Methylibium petroleiphilum PM1: one gene and its partner. The protein of the gene in region 2 interacts with the protein of the main gene of each other region in a pairwise test. Links are inferred from orthologs where the notes say so. Each region holds a gene or a part of one and is shown on either strand. Other genes may lie near its edges. The genes, in order: MPE_RS02285 and MPE_RS16165.

Region 1 (4,841 bases), 2.9 Mb from region 2 along the record:
GCGGGCAGCCCGCCGCCAGGGCGCAGGCGGTCGCGGCGAGCGCGTTCTTCACGTTGTGCCAGCCGGCCACGCGCAGGCGGATCGCGGTGGCGCCGGCCGGCGTGTGCAGCACCGCCGCCCAATGGTCGCCGCTCCACACCGCCTCGGCCACCAAGTCGGACGGACCTTCGAGCGAGAACGTCAACGTCGGCCGCGTGCCGGCCAGCGCCTGCCATACCGCGGCATGCGCGTCGTCGGACGGGAAGACCGCCGTGCCGTTGGCACCCAGCACCTCGATCACCGCGCCGTTCTCGCGGGCCACCGCCTCGACGCTGGCCATGAATTCCTGGTGCTCGCGCTGGGCGTTGTTGACCAGCGCGACCGTCGGCGCGGCCATGCGCGCGAGCTGGGCGATCTCGCCGACGTGGTTCATGCCCAGCTCGACGACCGCCGCGCGGTGCCAGGTGTCGGCGTCCTGGCGCAACCGCAGCAGCGTGAGCGGCACGCCGATGTCGTTGTTGAAGTTGCCCTCGGTCGCGAATGCCGCGTCGCCGACCCAGGCGCGCAGGATGCTCGCGATCATCTGCGTGACGGTGGTCTTGCCGTTGCTGCCGGTCACAGCGATCAGCGGCAGGCTCATGCGGGCGCGCCAGTTCGCGCCCAGCGTGCCGAGCGCGGCGCGGCTGTCGGCCACGTGCAGCCCGGCCAGGCCGGCCTCGGCGAGGCCGTGCTCGGCGATCGCCGCCACTGCGCCGGCGGCACGCGCCTGCGGCAGGAAGTCGTGCGCGTCGAAGCGCTCGCCCTTGAGCGCAACGAACAGGTCACCGGCGCGCAGCGTGCGGGTATCGCTGTGCACGCGCAACAGCGGCGTGGCCGGGTCGCCGACGAGCGTCGAGCCCGGCAGCAGCGCATGCGCCAACCGCAAGTCCATCATCACGCTCATGACGCCAACCCGCGCGCCGCCAGCGCCTGCCGCGCCTCGGCCACATCGGAGAACGGCTGCTTGACGCCGGCGATCTCCTGGTAGTCCTCGTGGCCCTTGCCGGCGATCAGCAGCACGTCGCGGGCCTCGGCGCTGCCGATCGCGCGGGCGATCGCCGCGCGGCGGTCTTCGATCATCTCGACGGCGGCCGGCGCCGCGAAGCCTGCGGCGACATCGACCAGGATCGCCGCCGGCGCCTCGTCGCGCGGGTTGTCGCTGGTCGCGATCACGCGGTCGGCCAGTCGCTCGGCGACCGCGGCCATCAGCGGGCGCTTGCTGGCGTCGCGGTTGCCGCCGCAGCCGAACACGCACAGCAACCGGCCGCCGCGCGCCGCGGCCAGCGGACGCAGCGCACCGAGCGCCTTCTCCAGCGCGTCGGGGGTGTGCGCGTAGTCGACCACCACCTCCGGCTGCGGGGCGACGCCCGCGTCGCCGTCCACCTTCTGCATGCGGCCCGGCACCGGCGTGAGCTGCGGCACCACGCGCACCGCGTCGGCCAGCGGCACGCCCAGCGCGCGCAGGCCGCCGATCACGGCCAGCAGGTTGGCGGCGTTGTAGTCGCCGATCAGGCGGCTGCGCACCGGCAGGGCAGTGCCGCCCTCGTAGAGCGTGAACGCGAGCCCGCCGTCGACATAGCCGAGGTCGCGCGCGCGCAGCCGCACGTCGTCGCGCTCGAGCGAATAGGTCCAGAGTTCGGGCACGTGCCCGGCCAGGCTGCGTGCCAGTTCGGCGCCCTGGGCATCGTCGAGGTTGACCGCAGCGGCCTTCAGCCCGGGCCAGCCGAACAGCACGCGCTTGGCGGCCCAGTAGGCGTCCATGCTGCCGTGGTAGTCGAGGTGGTCGCGGGTGAAGTTGGTGAACAGCGCCACTTCGATGCGCAGTGCCGCGAGCCGGTGCTCGACGATGCCGATCGACGAGGCCTCGATCGCGCAGGCCTCGAAGCCGGCGTCGGCCATGCGGCGCAGCCCGCCGTGCAGCGTGACCGGGTCGGGCGTGGTGAGGCCGGTGAAGTCGATGTGCGTCTCGCGGCCGGGCAGCGGCGGCTCGCCGATGCCGAGCGTGCCGACCACGCCGCAGCGCCGGCCCAGCAGGCTCAGCGCCTGCGCGGTCCACCACGCGGTGGAGGTCTTGCCGTTGGTGCCGGTGGTGGCCACCACCCGCAGCTGCTGCGACGGCTGGCCGAAGTAGGCGTCGGCGATCGCACCGGTGGCGGCCTTGAGCCCGGGCAGCGCGCCGATGCGTGCGTCGTCGAAGCCGTGGGCGTCCACCCCCTCGGCCTCGACCAGGCAGGTCGCCGCACCGGCGGCCAGCGCGGCCTTCACGAAGCGGCGGCCATCGGTGGCATGGCCGGGCCAGGCAATGAAGGCATCGCCGCGCTGCACCAGGCGGCTGTCGGTGCGCAGCGTGCCGGTGGTCCATTCCTGGAGCCAGCGGGCCGCGGCGGCGGGCGAACGCAACGCGGTGAGCATCAGAAGCTCTCCTCCACAGCGTCCTCGTGGCGCGCCACGATCTGCGGCTTGACGTCGAGATCGGGCGAAACACCCATCGCATGCAGCGTCTTCTGCACCACCTCGCTGAACACCGGTGCGGCGACCTCGCCGCCGAAGTACTTGCCGGCGTTCGGCTCGTCGACCATCACCGCGACCACGATGCGCGGCTTGTCGATCGGCGCCAGGCCGACGAACCAGGCGCGGTACTTCTTGTCGGCGTAGCCCTTGCCTTCCTGCTTGTGCGCGGTGCCTGACTTGCCGCCGACCGAGTAGCCGATGGTCTGCGCCTTCGGGCCGGTGCCGCCGGGGCCCGCCGCCATCTGCAGCATGTGGCGCACATCGCGCGCGACCTCGGGCGAGAACACGCGCACGCCGGCGCCGGGCTGCTGCGCGCGGGTGATGCTGACCGGGATGAGCTCCCCGTCGCGCGCGAACACGGTGTAGGCGCGCGCGAGCTGGAACAGGCTGGCCGACAGGCCGTAGCCGTAGCTCATGGTCGCCTTCTCGATCGGCCGCCAGGTCTTGTAGGGACGCAGCCGGCCGGTGACGGCGCCGGGGAAGTCGATCTGCGGCTTCTGGCCCAGGCCGATGGCGCTGAAGGTCTCCCACATCTCCCGCTCGGAGAGCAGCTGGGAGATCTTCACGGTGCCGACGTTGCTCGATTTCTGGATCACCTGCTCGACGGTGAGCGCGCCGTGCGGGTGGGCGTCGCTGATGGTGCTGCCGGTGACGCTCATGCGGCCGGGTGCGGTGTCGATCACCGTCGAGGGCGACACGCGTCCGGCCTGCAGTGCCTCGCCGATGATGAAGGGCTTCATGGTCGAGCCGGGCTCGAAGGTATCGGTCAGCGCCCGGTTGCGCAGCTGCGCTCCGCTGAGGTTGCGGCGGTCACCCGGCGTGTAGCTCGGGTAGTTGGCCAGCGCCAGCACCTCGCCGCTCTGCACGTCGAGCACCACCACGCTGCCGGCCTTGGCCTTGTGCTCGGCCACCGCGTCACGGATGCGCTGGTAGGCGAAGAACTGCACCTTGGTGTCGATCGCGAGCTCGATGTCGCGACCGTCGACCGGTGGCACGCGCTCGCCGATGTCCTCGACCACGCGGCCGCGACGGTCCTTGATGACGCGGCGACTGCCGTCGCGGCCGGCCAGGTCGGACTGGAAGGCGAGTTCGATGCCCTCCTGCCCCCGGTCCTCGACGTTGGTGAAGCCCACCACGTGGGCCGCCGCCTCGCCCGCCGGGTAGCGCCGCTTGTACTCGGTGAGCTGGTGCACGCCCTTGAGGTTGAGTGCGCGCACCTGCAGCGCCACCGAGTCGTCGACCTGACGGCGCAGGTAGACGAAGTTCGGGTTGTCCGCCAGACGCTTCTCCAGATCGCCGACCGACATGCCGAGCAGCCTGGCGAGCTGGCGCTTCTCGGCAGAGGTGGCGGTGACGTCGCGCGGGATGGCCCACAGCGTCGGTGCCTCCACGCTGGAGGCGAGCAGTTCGCCACCGCGGTCGGTGATGCGGCCGCGGTTGGCCGGCAGCTCGAGCTTGTGCGCGTAGCGGCTCGCGCCCTGCTGCTGGTAGAACTCGGTGCCGATCACCTGCACGTAGACCGCGCGGCCGAGCAGCAGCAGGAAGCCGGCACCGACCAGAGCGACCAGGAACTTGGAGCGCCACGGCGGCGTCTTCGACGCCAGCAGCGGGCTGCTCGCGTAGCGCACGCTGCGCGCGCTCACGGCACCGCTGGCGGCGCGTGCACCGGGCCGGCGGGAACCGCCCCGGCCGAGGCGGCCCAGCCATTCGCGCCAGGCGCTCATCGGCGCAGCTCCGCGACATCAGGCGCCGGCGCAGCGGCCACCGGCACCACCACGTACTCGGTGACCGCCGGTGTGGCGCTGCGCATGCCGAGTCGCTCGCGCGCGACCTTCTCGACACGCAGCGGCGTGGACTGCGCACGCGCATCGACCAGCAGCCGGTCGTGCTCGCTCTCGAGCTTGAGCGCCTGGGCCTGCGCGCGATCGAGTTCGGCGAACAGACGGCGCGACTCGTAGGACACCTTGACGAGGTAGAGCGAGCTGCACACCAGCGCGATCAGCACCACGATGTTGAGGCGTGTCATGCGGCGATCCCCACGTCGGTCCGTTCGGCCACGCGCAGGATGGCCGAGCGCGCGCGCGGATTGGCTGCCACCTCGTCGGCGCCGGGCTTCAGGCGCGCCAGCGCGCGCAGCCTCATCGGCGCCGGCGGCGCGAACGGCGCCCGGCGGTCGACCACCGCCTTGCTGTGACTCGCGATGAAGGTCTTGACGATGCGGTCCTCGAGCGAGTGGAAGCTGATCACGACCAGCCGGCCGCCCGGCTTCAGGCATTGGAGTGCCGCCGCCAGGCCTTGTTCGAGCTGCGTCA
Region 2 (6,987 bases):
CGATCGAGCGCAAGGCGCAGCAGGCCGCGCAGATCGAGTCCTGGGCGGTCAAGCTGGCCGGCGGCCACTGCCCGGCGCCGATCTCCGAGCAGCTCTACCGCATCCTGTTCAAGCCCGACAAGAACGGCCCCGAGTACAAGGCCGTGGTCGAGGCCGCGAAGCGTTCGCACAAGGCGCCGCTCGACCTGCTGAAGGACGCCGGCGCGATCACGAGCCCCTACCAGTTCCACTGGAAGCGCTTCCTGTTCGAGTTCTTCCCCAAGGGCACGGCCTTCCCGCCGCTGCAGGCGCCGCCGATCAAGAACGATCTGCCGCTGGCCGCGGTGCAGGCTTTCTCGATCGACGATTCGAGCACCACCGAGATCGACGATGCGCTGTCGGTGCAGGGGCTGGGCAGCGACACCATCGTGTTCGGCGTGCACATCGCCGCGCCGGGCCTGGCCATCCAGCCGGGTTCGGCCGTCGACCAGGTGGCACGCACGCGCTGGTCCACCGTCTACATGCCGGGCCACAAGCTGACCATGCTGCCCGATGAGGTGGTGCAGAGCTACACGCTGCTCGAAGGGCGCGACTGCCCGGCGGTGTCGGTGTACTTCAGTCTCGACGCGGCGTCGCTGACCGTGAAGGCGGTGGAAACGAAGCTCGAACAGGTGCACATTGCCGCGAACCTGCGCCACGACCAGCTCGACGCGGTGGTCACCGAAGCCTCGCTGGCCGGCGAGGCGCCGGCCGGCTACGCCTTCGCGCCCGAGCTCGCGTTCGCTTTCCGCCTGGCCCGGCATCTGAAGGCGCAGCGCGAGCTGGTGCGCGGCAAGCCCGAGAACTTCAACCGGCCGGACTACAACTTCAGGCTCGACGGAGGAGACGCCGGCGAGCCCGACGGCAGCGAGACGGTCGTCATCACCGAACGCAAACGCGGTTCGCCGCTGGACCTGATCGTCGCCGAGGCGATGATCCTCGCCAACAGCCACTGGGGCGGCTGGATCGCCGAATGTGGCGTGCCCGGCATCTACCGCAGCCAGGCCAGCATGGCGCCGGGCATCAAGGTGCGCATGGGCACCAAGCCGGCGCCGCATGCCGGCATGGGCGTCAAGCAGTACACCTGGGCCACTTCCCCGTTGCGGCGCTACGTGGACCTGGTCAACCAGTGGCAGATCATTGCCTGCGCGCGGCACGGCCGCACCGCGGCGCTGGCCGCACCGTTCAAGCCCAAGGACGCCGAGCTGTTCTCGGTCATCTCGGGCTTCGACGCCGCGTACACGGCCTACAACCAGTTCCAGAACGGGCTGGAACGCTACTGGACGATGCGTCACCTCGAGCAGGCGGGCCTGACCGAGCTGGAGGCCGCGGTGATGAAGGACGGGCTGGTCCGCGCCGACACGCTGCCGCTGGTGTTCCGGGCCCTCGGCTGCGAGTCGCTGCCGCGCGGAGCGCGGGTGCGCGTGCGCATCACAGGGGCCGACCTGCTCACGCTGGAGTTGCACGCCAGCCTCGTCGCCCGGCTCGACGATCCGGCGACGCCGGCCGACGATGCGCCGGTCGATGCCGAGGAGGCCGACGAAGCGGCCGAGGCCGCCGCGCCGCTCGCGCTGGCGATCGACCTGCAGGATGGCGACAATGCCGCCGACCCGGCCCCCTCCGGCGCCGCCTAGGATGCCCGACGCATGAAGCTGATTCCGCAACGCTGGGCAGAGCGCCTCCGGCGACTCACCGCACTGCACGTCGCGCTGCTGATCTCCTTCGGTGTTCACGCGGTGCTGCTGACGGTGCGCTTCGTCGATCCGGAAGGCTTCAACCGCGTGTTCAAGGACACGCCGCTCGAGGTCATCCTGGTCAACGCGCGCTCGACCGAGCCGCCGCTGAAGGCGCAGGCGATCGCACAGGCCGCGCTGGCGGGCGGCGGCGAGGCCCAGGCCGGCCGCGCCACCTCGCCGCTGCCACCGTCCGCCCTGACCGAGGTCGGCGATTCGCTGGAAGACGCGCGCCAGCAGATCCAGTCGCTGCAGGAGCAGCAGATGCAGCTGCTGGCGCAGATCCGCCGCGAGCTGGCGCGCCTGCCGCCGCCCGACCCGCAACGCGACGAGGGGAGCCCGGACGCCCGCGCCCAGGCCGAACAGCGCCAGCAGATGCTGCAGATGCTGGCCGAGATCGAGAAGCGCATCAACGACGCCAATGCCCGTCCGAAGAAGCGCTACGTGAGCCCGTCGACCAGCGAGGCGGTGTACGCCGTCTACTACGACGTGCTGCGCCGCAAGATCGAGGAACGCGGCACCCTGAACTTCCCCGAGGACAAGGGCCGCAAGCTCTACGGCGAGCTGACGATGATCGTCACCGTCGACGCGCTCGGCCAGGTGCTCGACACGGAGATCGTCCAGAGCTCGGGCCAGCGCACGCTCGATCGTCGCGCTCAGGCCATCGTGCGCGCGGCATCGCCGTTCGGCCCCTTCACCGACGCGATGCGCAAGCAGGCCGACCAGATCGTCGTCGTGTCGCGCTTCCGCTTCACGCGAGACGAGGGCTTCGAGACGCGGCTCCTGCAGTCGTCGCCGCAATGAAGGACCGCGCGGACGCCGCGGCCCGCGATCGCTACGCGGTCGCCGGCCACCCGGTCGAGCACAGCCGCTCACCGTTCATTCATGCGCGATTCGCCGCGCTGACGGGAGAGCCGATCGACTACGGCCGGCTGCCTTGCCCGCTCGATGGCTTCGCCGCCACCGTGAGCGCCTTTGCGGCATCGACCGGCACCGGGCTCGGGCCGGCGCGCGGCTGCAACGTCACGGTGCCATTCAAGTTCGAGGCCGTCGCGCTCGCCGCGCAGCTCACACCGCGCGCCGCACTGGCCCAGGCGGCCAACACCCTGCGCTTCGATGCCGAAGGCTGGCAGGCCGACAACACCGACGGCGCCGGGCTGGTGCGCGACATCACGGTCCATGCCGGCGTTGCGTTGCAAGGCGCCACACTGCTGCTGGTCGGCGCCGGCGGCGCGGCGGCCGGCGTGCTGGGGCCGCTCCTCGAGACCGGGCCGCAACGGCTGGTGCTGGCGAATCGCTCGCCCGACAGGGCCCGCACGCTGGTCGAGCGCCATGCGGCGCTGGCGGCGCTGCATGGCGTGACGCTCGAGGCGGCCGCGCTGGACGACTGCGGCGACGGCTACGACATCGTCGTCAACGCCACCGCCGCCAGCCTCGCCGGGGCCACGGTGCCGGTCACCGCGCGCGTGCTGCGCCCCGGCGCACTGGCCCTGGACATGATGTACGGGCCCGCAGCGCAGGGCTTTCTGCGCTGGGCGGCGGCGCACGGCGCACACGGCCGTGACGGCCTGGGCATGCTGGTCGAGCAGGCAGCAGAGTCGTTCTGGTTCTGGCGCGGCGTGCGCCCGCCGACGCCGGCCGTGCTGGCCGAATTGCGTGCCGTCATCGAAGGGGCCGACACATGAAGCGCCTGGTCCGCTGGCTGGTGCTGCTGGCCCTCAGCGCCATCGCCTTGCAAGGGGTGTTCGTGCTCCGCATCGCGATGATGCGTTTCGTCGATCCCGAGTCCACCACCTTCCAGCGCAGCGAGATCTGGCGCCTGGCGACCGAGCGCCACGAGGTCCTGTGGTCTCAGCGCTGGCAACCCTACGAGCGCATCGCCGCAACACTCAAGCGGGCGGTGATCGCGTCGGAAGACGCCAGCTTCACCGACCACGGCGGCGTGGACTGGGAAGCGATCGAGAAGGCCTGGGAGCGCAACCAGCGCGCCGAGGCACGCGCCGAGAAGCTGCAGGCACAGCTCGAGAGCCAGCAGCAGCGGCGGGCGGCCAACGCCCGGTCGGCGCCGCCCCGCCCGGCCCCGGTGGCGAAGATCGTCGGCGGCTCGACCATCAGCCAACAGCTTGCGAAGAACCTGTTCCTGTCGGGCGAGCGCAGCCTTGCCCGCAAGGGGCAGGAATTCGTCATCACCTTCATGCTCGAGGCGCTGCTCGACAAGGAACGCATCCTGGCGATCTACCTGAACAACGTCGAGTGGGGCGAAGGTGTGTTCGGCGCGCAGGCTGCGTCCCGCCACTATTTCCGCGTCGATGCCGGCCAGCTGAGCGCGATGCAGGCAGCTCGCCTGGCCGTGATGCTGCCGGCCCCCAAGCGCTTCGAGAAGCGCCCCGGCTCGGCCTATGTCAGCGGTCGCGCTGCGACCATCGTGTCGCGCATGTCGGCGGTCGAACTGCCCTGAACCGGGACCCCGGCTCTCCGCTCCAACCCGTGCCATGCCCTCTTCCGCCCCGTCCGCGCTCAGTGCCGAGATCGCCGCGACCGCGGCCCGGCTCGTCGTCGAAGAAGGACTCGAATACGGGCCGGCCAAACAGCGGGCCCTGAAGCTGCTCGGCCACCGTGGCCTGCCGGCGCGAGACTTGCCCGACAACGACTTGCTTGAATACGAAGTCCGCACTTACATCGAACTGTTCTGCGCCGAGACCCAACCGCGCGAACTGGCGGCCCTGCGCGAAGTGGCACTGGGCTGGATGGAGCGGCTGGCCGAGTTCCGCCCGCACCTGAGCGGCGCGGTCTGGCGCGGCACCGCCACCCGGCTGAACGACGTGCACCTGCAGCTCTACTGCGACGATTCGAAGGCGGCCGAGATCGCGCTGCTCAATGCCGGCATCGGCTACGACGTCGGCAGCACCCGGAGCCCGAACGGGCGCACCATCGACGTACTGAGCCTGGCCCAGCCCTGCGCCACGTTGAATGAATCGGTCACGGTACATCTCAGCATCCTGGACCACAACGACCTCCGCGGCGCGCTCAAGCGCGACGCCCACGGCCGCAGTGCCCGCGGCGATGCCGCAGCACTGCGCCAATTGATGACGAAGGACGCCCGATGAATCCCCCCCCCATCGCTTCGGCACGCCGCCGCCGACTGGTCTTCGGCCTGGGAGCGGGGGCCGGCGTAGCCGCCGGGGTGTGGCTGGCGCTGCGGCAGCAGGCACCGGCGCTCGACCCGACCGTCACGGCGCTGTGGGCGTCGAGTTTCGACCGCCCCGAGGGCGGTACGCTGGCGATGCAGAGCCTGCGCGGCAAGCCGCTGCTGATCAATTTCTGGGCCACATGGTGCGCACCCTGCGTCCGAGAATTGCCGGAAATTGATCGCTTTCATCGTGATTTCCAGTCCAAAGGCTGGCAAGTTGTCGGCCTGGCCGTCGACGGGCCGACCCCGGTCCGCGAGTTCCTGGGTCGCCTGAAGCTGGGTTTTCCGATCGGGCTGGCCGGCTTCGAAGGCAGCGAACTGTCGCGCCAACTGGGCAACGAACAGGGCGGCCTGCCCTTCACCGTGGCCTTCGATGCGAGCGGCCGGCCGGTGCAGCGCAAGCTGGGCGAGACCCGCTACGAAGACCTCGCCGCCTGGGCGCGGGAGCTGGGCTGAGCACGCCCGCTTCGTGATCGACCATCGCCCCGTTTGCGCGTAAAGTCGCGGCTTCGCCGGGGGATCTGCCGGCATCGAACTCGCATCTGATGGAAATACTCGTCCTTCATGGACCCAATCTCAACCTGCTCGGCAGCCGCGAACCGGCGGTCTACGGCGCCACCACGCTGGCCGAGATCGACGCGGCCCTGCTGCGCCGCGCGGGCGAGGCCGGGTTCGGATTGGCGAGCTTCCAGAGCAACCACGAGGGCGCACTGGTCGATCGGGTACAGGAGGCGCGCAGCGACGGCACCCGCTTCATCCTGATCAACCCGGCCGCCTTCACGCACACCAGCGTCGCGTTGCGCGATGCGCTCGCCGCGGTGGCCCTGCCCTTCATCGAGGTGCACCTGTCGAACGTGCACCGCCGCGAGGCCTTCCGTCACCATTCCTATTTCTCGGAGTTGGCCGAAGGAGTGATCGTCGGTCTGGGCGCCAGCGGCTACCGCCTGGCGCTGGAGTTCGCGCTCGAACGGCTCGACGGCACACACAACTGAGCGGTGGCCCTGCCGCGGTACACCGCCGCGCAGGCCCGGTTTGAAGAAACCATAACGACATTCGTTGGAGAGAGAAATCCATGGACCTGCGCAAACTGAAGACGCTGATCGACCTGGTGTCGGAGTCCAACGTCTCCGAACTGGAGATCACCGAGGCCGACGGCAAGGTGCGCATCGTCAAGAGCGCGCCGGTGGCGACGGTTGTGGCCGCGCCGGTGGCGGCGCCCGTGGCCCCCCCCGCGGTCGCGGCGGTCGCCGCCGCGCCGGCACCGGCGGCGGCTGCGCCGGAGCCCGCCGCGCCGACCGGACACAGCGTGAAGTCACCGATGGTCGGCACCTTCTACCGCTCGTCGAGCCCGGGCGCCAAGGCCTTCGCCGAGGTCGGCCAGGAGATCAAGGAAGGCGAGCCGATCTGCATCATCGAGGCGATGAAGATCATGAACGAGATCGAGGCCGACAAGTCGGGCACGGTCACCAAGATCCTCTGCGAGAACGGGCAGGCGGTCGAGTTCGGGCAGCCGCTGTTCATCATCGAGTGAGGCAGAGCACTCGATGTTCAAGAAGATCCTGATCGCCAACCGAGGCGAGATCGCCCTCCGCATCCAGAGAGCCTGCCGCGAGCTCGGCGTGCGCGCCGTCATCGTCTACTCGGAGGCCGACCGCGACGCCAAGTACGTGAAGCTCGCCGACGAGGCGGTCTGCATCGGCCCGCCGGCCTCGGCGCAGAGCTATCTCAACATGCCGGCCATCATCGCCGCCGCCGAGGTGACGGATGCCGAGGCCATCCACCCCGGCTACGGCTTCCTCAGTGAGAACGCCGACTTCGCCGAGCGCGTGCAACAGAGCGGCTTCACCTTCATCGGCCCGACGCCGGAGTCGATCCGCGTGATGGGCGACAAGGTGGCTGCCAAGCAGGCCATGATCAAGTCGGGCGTGCCCACGGTGCCGGGCGCCGAGGGCGCGTTGCCGGACGACCCGAAGGAGATCATCCGCCAGGCGCGCGCGATCGGCTACCCGGTCATCATCAAGGCCGCCGGTGGTGGCGGCGGACGCG

Evidence for each region.
Region 1: the proteins of MPE_RS16165 (region 2) and MPE_RS02285 interact in binary tests that used the Escherichia coli proteins (3 or more experiments, as listed by UniProt). The link is inferred for Methylibium petroleiphilum PM1 from one-to-one orthologs.

The regions. Positions count from the first base shown.
Region 1 is NC_008825.1:492,633-497,473, reverse strand. The notes cover bases 1,842-4,841. They hold MPE_RS02285 (peptidoglycan D,D-transpeptidase FtsI family protein), read right to left. Parts: upstream 4,254-4,841; coding sequence 2,430-4,253; downstream 1,842-2,429. Other genes in these bases: rsmH (16S rRNA (cytosine(1402)-N(4))-methyltransferase RsmH), read right to left, coding at 4,552-4,841; ftsL (cell division protein FtsL), read right to left, coding at 4,250-4,555; MPE_RS02290 (UDP-N-acetylmuramoyl-L-alanyl-D-glutamate--2,6-diaminopimelate ligase), read right to left, coding at 1,842-2,430. Also shown: MPE_RS02295 (UDP-N-acetylmuramoyl-tripeptide--D-alanyl-D-alanine ligase), read right to left, coding at 1-913; more of MPE_RS02290, read right to left, coding at 919-1,841. UniProt on the Escherichia coli protein: Essential cell division protein that catalyzes cross-linking of the peptidoglycan cell wall at the division septum. Required for localization of FtsN.
Region 2 is NC_008825.1:3,402,706-3,409,692, forward strand. Bases 2,322-5,320 are described here. They hold MPE_RS16165 (transglycosylase domain-containing protein), read left to right. Parts: upstream 2,322-3,432; coding sequence 3,433-4,209; downstream 4,210-5,320. Other genes in these bases: MPE_RS16155 (energy transducer TonB), read left to right, coding at 2,322-2,555; aroE (shikimate dehydrogenase), read left to right, coding at 2,552-3,436; MPE_RS16170 (hypothetical protein), read left to right, coding at 4,244-4,858; MPE_RS16175 (TlpA family protein disulfide reductase), read left to right, coding at 4,855-5,320. Also shown: MPE_RS16150 (ribonuclease catalytic domain-containing protein), read left to right, coding at 1-1,652; more of MPE_RS16155, read left to right, coding at 1,665-2,321; more of MPE_RS16175, read left to right, coding at 5,321-5,397; aroQ (type II 3-dehydroquinate dehydratase), read left to right, coding at 5,484-5,933; accB (acetyl-CoA carboxylase biotin carboxyl carrier protein), read left to right, coding at 6,014-6,472; accC (acetyl-CoA carboxylase biotin carboxylase subunit), read left to right, coding at 6,486-6,987. UniProt on the Escherichia coli protein: Peptidoglycan polymerase that catalyzes glycan chain elongation from lipid-linked precursors. May play a role in peptidoglycan assembly during cell division in collaboration with other cell division proteins.